Regions from separate parts of the Microbacterium sp. MDV22-iso44 genome, predicted to be linked through region 1. Evidence: predicted binding sites of a transcription regulator. Region 1 holds the regulator's gene; the other holds the start of a gene.
What was found. The regulator HrcA, encoded in region 1, represses chaperone genes, less so after heat shock. The targets are predictions, from matches to a motif close to TTNGCACTCGNNNNNNNCGAGTGCNAA.
Positions count from the first base shown of each region.

Region 2: a site for HrcA is predicted at 1,087-1,113, ahead of AC4NN1_RS09120 (Hsp20/alpha crystallin family protein). Genes of this name have one in related genera too.

Region 1 covers NZ_JBZVWS010000001.1:237,008-241,069, reverse strand. The annotation lists gene AC4NN1_RS01160 (16S rRNA (uracil(1498)-N(3))-methyltransferase) at 1-529, opposite strand, end outside; gene dnaJ (molecular chaperone DnaJ) at 532-1,650, opposite strand; gene hrcA (heat-inducible transcriptional repressor HrcA) at 1,682-2,716, opposite strand; gene hemW (radical SAM family heme chaperone HemW) at 2,787-4,004, opposite strand; gene AC4NN1_RS01140 (DUF1990 domain-containing protein) at 4,004-4,062, opposite strand, start outside.
Region 2 covers NZ_JBZVWS010000002.1:480,929-484,990, reverse strand. The annotation lists gene AC4NN1_RS09125 (prolyl oligopeptidase family serine peptidase) at 1-1,035, opposite strand, end outside; gene AC4NN1_RS09120 (Hsp20/alpha crystallin family protein) at 1,175-1,624, shown strand; gene AC4NN1_RS09115 (MarR family winged helix-turn-helix transcriptional regulator) at 1,696-2,124, opposite strand; gene AC4NN1_RS09110 (acid phosphatase) at 2,317-4,062, shown strand, end outside.

The sequences.
Region 1 (4,062 bases):
CGGATGCCGTCGGCTCGAGCACCAGCATCCGTGCGTTCTGGGCGAGTGCCGCCAGTTGCCGCGTGGAGACCGGCTGGTGGAGTTCTGCCAGCCACGGCCGATGCGCCTGCTTCGCCGCCTCACGGGCGATCGTCTCCCAGCGTGCGACGCCCTTGGCGACCTTCGGACCCTCCCACCGCGAGACAGAGCGGGCCGCCTGCCACGGCATGATCGCGTCGACCCCGAGCTCCGTCGCCGCCTGGACGGCGAGCTCGTCGCGATCGCCCTTCGCGAGGGCCTGGACGAGGACGGTGCGCGGCGACGCCGCGGGAACCTCGGCGCGGGTGGAGACCTCGACCGAGACCTCTTTGGGCGCGGCGGCCGAGACCGTGCCGGTCAGCCACACGCCGCGGCCGTCACCCACCGTGACGTCCTCCCCCACCCGGATGCGACGGACGGCCGCGGCGTGGTGCGCCTCGGCCCCCGTCAGCCGGACGACATCGCCCGGGCCGGCGGCCCCGGCATCCTCGATCAGGAAGTGGAGGGCCACGATCAGCGCTTGAACTTGCCGCGGAGCTTGGAGAACAGACCCGGGTGGAACTCCGCCAGATGAGGCGGGGCCGGACGCATCCGCTTCGCGAGCTCCTGCACGAGCGCCCGCGACTTCGGGTCGAGGTGCGAAGGCGTGACGACCTGCACGCCGACCCGGAGGTCGCCGCGCTGGTCGCCTCGGAGAGGCGTGATCCCCCGACCGCGGATGGTGAGCTCGTCGCCCGCCTGGACCCCGGAGCGGATGTCGAGGTCGACGGATCCGTCGAGAGACTCGATGGTCACACTCGTTCCCAGGATGGCATCGACCATCGAGACCTCGAGGGTCGCGAGTAGGTCGTCGCCGTCGCGGCTGAAGACGTCGTGCGGGGCGACGGTGACCTCGAGGTACAGGTCGCCGTTCGGGCCGCCGGCGGGACCGACCTCGCCGGACCCGGGGAGCTGGAGTCGAAGACCGGTCTCGACGCCGGCCGGGATGTCGATCGACACGGTGCGACGTGCACGCACGCGGCCCTGGCCCTGACAGGTGGAGCAGGGGTACGGGATGGTCGTGCCGTAGCCCTGGCACGTGGTGCAGGGCTGCGAGGTGACGACGTTGCCGAGGAGGCTCCGGACCGTCCGCTGGATCTGGCCCGATCCGTGGCAGATGTCGCAGGTGACCGGCTGGGTGCCCGGCTGGCAGCACGAGCCCTGGCAGGTCTCGCAGAGGACCGCGGTGTCGACCTCGATGTCGCGGTGGACGCCGAAGACGACGTCGCCGAGGTCGAGGTCGACGCGTACGAGCGCATCCTGGCCCCGCTCGCGGCGTGACCGCGGACGGCCGGCGCGGGTTCCGCCGCCACCGCCGAAGAAGCTCTCGAAGATGTCGCTGAAACCGCCGAAGCCGGCACCTGCACCGGCTCCGCCGAAGCCGCCTCCGTCGCCGCCCGTGTCGTAACGCTGGCGCTGGTCGGGGTCGCTCAACACGTCGTAGGCGTGCGTCACGAGCTTGAACTGCTCGGAGGCATCCTCCCCCGGGTTCACGTCCGGGTGCAGCTGGCGCGCCAGACGCCGGTAAGCCTTCTTGATCTCCTCAGGGCTCGCGTCGCGCGCGACACCCAGGACCTCGTAGTGGTCAGCCACAATCACCTCTCCGGCCCGCGGGCCGATTCGTTCAGCGCGACGTCTCGTCTTCTTCGAGCAACCGCGTCAGATAGTGCGCGACGGCGCGGACCGCCGCGAGATTCGTGGGGTAGTCCATGCGTGTGGGACCCAGCACGCCGACGCGGGCGTGGGACCCGCCGGCGTCGTAGTCGCTCGCGACGATGGATGCCTCGGACAGCCCGAACGGCTCGTTCTCGCGCCCGATGCTGGTCGCCAGCCCGCGGTCGTCGGCGACCATCTCCCCCATGAGCCGCAGCAGCGTCACCTGCTCCTCGATCGCCTCGAGGAGCGGGTAGATGCTGCCGCGGAAGTCGGATTCCCGGCGGGCGAGGGTCGCGGACCCCGCCATGACCATGCGGTCCTGGCGGAACTCGTCGAGCTCCTCGCCGATCGCGCGCAGCACGACGCGGCGGTTCTCCTCGCGCGGGACCGGGGTCTCGTCCTCGAGGATGCGCGCGATCGCCGCCGCGCCGTCTCGGACACTCTTGCCCGTGAGCAGCGACGCCATCGCGAGCTTGAGCTGCGCGGCCTCGTCGGCTGACGGCTCGGACGACAGGAGCACGACGCGCTGCGACACTCGGCCGGTGTCGGTCACGACGATGATGACGATCCGCGGCCCGCCGAGGTGCACGACCTCGACGTGCGAGACGTTCGCCCGCGCGAAGGACGGATACTGCACGATCGCGACCTGACCGGTCAGACGCGTCAGGGAGCGGACGGTCCGGACGAGCAGGTCGTCGAGGTCACCGGTGTCCTCGAGGAAGGCGCCGATCGCGGAGCGCTGCGCAGAGGTGAGGGGGCGGACGTCGGCGAGGTGGTCGACGAAGACGCGGTACCCCTTGTCGGTGGGTACACGGCCCGACGACGTGTGGGGCGCGGTGATCAGCTCTTCGTCTTCGAGGAGCGCCATGTCGTTGCGGATGGTTGCCGCGGAGACGCCGAACTGGTGACGGTCGACGATCGCTTTACTGCCGACCGGCTCGCGCGTGTCGACGTAGTCCTGGACGATCGCACGCAACACCTGAAGACCGCGTTCCGAGACCATCACCCCTCCTCCGCTGGCACTCTCGTTCTGGGAGTGCCAATTCTACCGCGCGAGAAGCGATCTGCTCGGATCACTCGGTGAGTGCGCGGACGACGGCGTCGGCCAGCAGCCGTCCGCGACGCGTCAGCACGATGCGTCCCCGCACGGCCGAGGCGCCGTCGACGAGTCCGTCGGCGATGAGGGATGCCACGTTCCGCCGCCCCGCGACGGTCGCCTCGTCGACCGCGACGCCGTCCACGATGCGCGAGCGCAGCAGGATGACCTCGAGGCGGCGGGCCTCGGCATCCGGTCGCTCCCGTCCCGCCGCCGGGGACTCCCCCAGCGCCAGGCGCTGCGCGTACGCGGCGGGGTGCTTGACGTTCCACCAGCGCAGCCCGCCGACGTGGCTGTGGGCACCGGGGCCGTAGCCCCACCAGTCCTGACCCCGCCAGTACGACAGGTTGTGGCGGGAGCGCTGGGCGGGAGTCGTCGACCAGTTCGAGACCTCGTACCAGCCGTAGCCGGCTGCCGCGAGCAGCTCGTCGGCGAGCTCGTACATGTCGGCCTGCAGGTCGTCGTCGGGGGCGGGTACCTCGCCGCGGCGGATCTGACGCTCGAGCTTCGTTCCGTCCTCCACGATGAGCGCGTACGCCGAGATGTGATCAGGTGCGAGCGCGATCGCCGTCTCGAGCGAGGTGCGCCAGTCCTCGAGCGACTCCCCGGGCGCGCCGTAGATGAGATCGAGGCTGACCGCGAGCCCGGCCTTCCGCGCCGCCGCGACGGCCGTCGCGATGTTCGCGGGGTCGTGCGTGCGGTCGAGTGCCGCGAGGACGTGCGGCACGGACGACTGCATCCCGATCGAGAACCGTGTGACGCCGGCAGCGGCAAGGGTCTGCGCGACCTCATCGGTCAGCGTGTCGGGGTTCGCCTCGACCGTGACCTCGGCGCCGTCCGCGAGACCGAAGGTTCCCCGGATGCCGTCGAGCATGCGCGCGAGGTCGCCCGGCGGAAGGAGCGTGGGGGTGCCACCCCCGAAGAACACGGTGCGAGCCGGACGCAGGGGTCCCTGTGCCGCGAGGACCTCACGGGACAGCGCGATCTCGTGGAGCACCTCGTCGGCGTAGGCGTCCTGGCGTGCACCGCGCAGCTCGGTCGCGGTGTACGTGTTGAAGTCGCAGTATCCGCAGCGGACCCGGCAGAACGGCACGTGCAGGTACACGCCGAAGTCGACGTCGGGATCCACCGGCACGTCGTGCGGCAGCGCGCCGTCGGCGGGTGCGGGATCGCCGAGGGGAAGAGCAGAGCCCATCAGGAACCGGTGGCGTACATGGGCGACATCGCCTGCAGGTACCCCTGGAACAGCGCAC
Region 2 (4,062 bases), on a different contig from region 1:
GCTCTGCACGCGGTCGAGGATCGTGAGGACCAGGCGCGTGCGGGTCCACGTCCACGTTTCGAGCACCGCCGTGTCGCTCGGGGCGAAGGCGACGCGCAGGTCCGACCCGTCGCCCTCCGTGACGGTCTCGAGTGGACCGATGAGGAGGGTGCCCGACGGATGCGTCGTCTCGCCGATGCGCCACGGGGTCGTGGTCCGCACGGTGACGAGGTCGCCGTGAACATCGACGTTCGCGTCCTGCGGCACGGCGATCAGACGCGGCTCGCCGCCGTCCCAGACCCACGATTCGGAGTGGAAGAAGTCGTGCGCGATGACCACGATCGGCGTCGCCGTACCGCCGGTGCGGTCGACGTGCGCGAACACGCCGACGTCCGAGGCGACACCCGTCACGATGGGCGGCGCGTCCGCGAGCGACTCGCCCCGTCGCCAGGCGCGGGCGCTGATCGGATACCCCGAGTCGGTCACGCCGCCGCCGTGCAGTGCGGTGGCGACGAGCAGGGTGTCGCGGTCGACCCACGCGATCATCGTCTTCTCGGCGTCGAGGGCGAACGGGGTGTCGTCGACGAAACGACGTGCGTCGAGGTCGAACTCGCGCACGACGGTGGCGTCGCCGCCGTCGGGGCTCAGCCGCACGAGCGCCCGCCCGCTGCCCGCAGGTCCGTGAGCCGCGCCCGCGAACGCCCACGCCACGCCTTCCTCGCGGCCGAGCGCGTCGACGTCGAGCAGCACCTCCCAGGTCGGTTCGCCCGCTGCGAAGGCGGCGCGGGATGTCCGTCGCCACAGGCCGCGGGGGTTCGCGGCATCCCGCCACAGGTCGTACATGAGATCGCCGTGGCGGCTCGGGACGACGAGTCGATCGGGGTCCTGAAGGATGCCTGTCAGGCGGTGCTCGAGCGCGGTGCGGGTGTCGCCCGAGAAGGCCGCCTCGGTCTCGGCGGTCCGTTCGGCTGCCCAGGCGCGGGCCTCGGGTCCGTCGATCTCCTCCAACCAGAGGAACGGGTCGGCGGGCTCGGGGGCGGTCTCGTGGGCGCTCATGTCGCCAGCCTAAGGCCGTCTCCGACGTGGGCGTTCGCCGTGCGAGAACCGTTGGCACTCGGTGGGTCAGAGTGCTAATCTGAACGTACTTGAGCCGCAGGGGCTCAACTTTAAGACCACATCACCGAAGGAGAGAATCATGGCAACCTACGACCCGTTCCGTGACATCGACCGCCTGGCGTCGACCCTCTTCGACACGCGCCGCGGCCCGCGACGGATGCCGATGGACCTGTTCCGCGACGGCGACCACTACGTCCTGAACGCCGACCTGCCGGGCATCGACCCGGGCTCGGTCGACATCGACGTGGACGGCCAGCTGCTCACCATCCGCGCCGAGCGCACCGTGGGGGCGGCCGACGGGGTGAAGTGGATCACGCGCGAGCGTGAGACCGCGAGCTTCCTGCGCCAGCTGAACCTCGGCCAGGGCATCGACACCGACGCCATCACGGCGACCTACAGCAACGGTGTGCTCACCGTCACCATCCCGGTGAGCGAGAAGGCCAAGCCACGCAAGGTCGAGGTGGTCGCCGACGGTTCGGCCCCGACCATCTCCGCCCGCGAGAGCGATCCGCAGCCGATCGACCAGTGATCACCGCGGCATCCTCGCACTGACGCGAATCGCCCCGCATCCCGTCTCGGATGCGGGGCGATTCGCATGTGTCACACGCCGCGAAGGCGCGCGGTCAGCTTCTCGAGCTGTGCGAGTTCGTCGTCGGTGAGGACCGACATCCGTTCGGCGATCGTCCGACCGTGGACCGTCGCCAGCCGACGGAACATCGTCGCGCCCTTGTCGGTCGCGCGGAGGATCGCGCCGCGGCCGTCCTGCGGGTCGGGCTGCTTGGAGACGAGCCCGCGTGCCACCATCCGGTCGACCAGCCGCGAGACGCTGGGCTGGCTGATGAGCATGTTGGCGGTCACGTCGCGCAGGCGTGCGGTGTGCTCATCGCAGCGCGTCACCGTCAGCAGGACGTCGTACTCGGCACCGGACAGCTGATCGTCGTCGAAGTCCCGGGAGATCTCGGCCATGACCTCGTGCTGCGCGCGGAAGAGGCTCTCCCACGCGGCGATGGCGAGGCGTCGATCGGTCATGGCGTCAACTGTATCGCCGCGGGCAGACGCGCCGAGCGCCGATGGTCGCCTCGGCTTCACCGCGCCGTCACGTGCCGTTCGCACGCTCAGGAGAGCATTCTCATGAACTGTGTTGTCGCTATGTCCTGACAAACCCGCGTGTCATCGATAGTCTGCGACGACTCCCGCAACCGATGGAAGTGAGGCGCGCCCGTGAGCGTGAAGAAACAGACAAGACGAGCAGGCAGCCGGACTCGCGGCGCGATCGGGGGCCTCGGCATCCTCGTCGCGTGCACTCTGGCAGCCGTCCCCGCCTTCGCGGCGGACGGATTCACCGAGGCGCAGAAGACGGCGACCTACTCGTCGGACGCGACCGCCTCGACGGGCGATTCGAGCGCTCCCAGCGCCGACAACTGGTCGGTCCGGATGATGGATGTCTTCCAGAACCTCCGCACCGACCGCGGCCCAGGCGGCAATGCGGCCGTCATGGACTACAACGACGAGCTGACGAGCGAGATCAACCGGACGGCCTCGAAGGCGCAGGTCCAGCGGGCCATCGTCGACCAGTACCAGGACATGTCCGTCAGCATGGGCGACGCGTTCGGGAAGAAGCTCGGCGCGATCTACGCCGAGGCCATCGCCGACGGCGAACTGCCCAAGGTGACCTGGCTGCTCAACAAGGAGGGCGGCAAGCTCGGCTCGACCTCGTCGACGAACCCGCCCAAGAACTACTTCGACTACGACCGGCCGTACATCCGTCTCGACAAGACGAAGGACCTCGTCTACCGCGACAAGGAAGGCGGCGACGCGTGGGGTTCCACGAGCGGCTCCTTCCCGTCGGGCCACACGTCGCAGGCGTACTGGCAGGGCACGGCGCTCGCCGAGATGCTGCCCCAGCTCGCGCCGCAGATCCTCGCCCGCACGGCCGAGGCCGGCAACAACCGCGTCGTGATGGCTGCGCACTACCCACTCGACGTCATCAGCGGCCGCATGATGGGCCAGAAGATCATCGCGCTCCGCCTCGCCGACCCGGCCATGCGCGCGCTCGTCGACGAAGCCGCCGACGAACTGCGCGGCGTTCTGGAGCGCGGCTGCGGCGACACCCTCGAGAACTGCATCAAGAAGGACGTCCCGTACCTGCCGACCGACAAGGCGCTCGCGTACTACGAGGAGCACCTCGGGTACGGCTTCCCCGACATCGGCCCCAAGGGTGAGAAGGTCGTGGTGCCCGCGGGAGCCGAGGAGCTGCTCGTCTCGTCCCACCCCGACCTGACGCCGGCGCAGCGTCGACAGGTGCTCGCGCTGACCGCCGAGGACTCCGGCAACCCCCTCGACGTGGGTGAGCAGGAGAGCTGGCAGCGGATGAACCTCGCGGCGGCTATGGCCGCGAAGGTCACCGTGAAGGCGGACGGCTCGGTCGTGATCGGCGACGGAAGCGTCGAGCCCACCCCGCAGCCCCAGCCGAGCCCGGGCCCGCAGCCCGAGCCCACCCCGGCCCCGGAGCCGACGCCGGCTCCCACGGCTGAGCCCACTCCCGCGCCCGCACCGACCGGTTCGCCCGAGCCGACCCCCGCTCCCCAGCCGACGCTCCCGTCGACCGGCGGCACCCCTGGTGCGCCGGTCGCGAACGGTGACGACCTGCCGGCTGCGGCAGAGGGCGGCATCCAGGCGTCCGTCCGCGGCGACCGCGTCGTCGTCTCGGGGCTGACGGCCGGCGAGCGGTACTCCGGGTTCCTGTACTCGACGCCGACGGCGCTCGGACAGGTGACGGCGGATGCCGCCGGTGCCGCGAGCTTCGCGCTGCCGAACGACGTCGAGCCCGGCGCCCATCGGGTCGCCGTCGTCGACGAGTCCGGCGATCTCGTCGGATGGGCCGCGGTGACCGTCTCGAGCGGTGCGGTCGCGGCGGCTGACGGCGACGAGCTGGCGTCGACCGGTGGTCAGGCCGGGCCGCTGTGG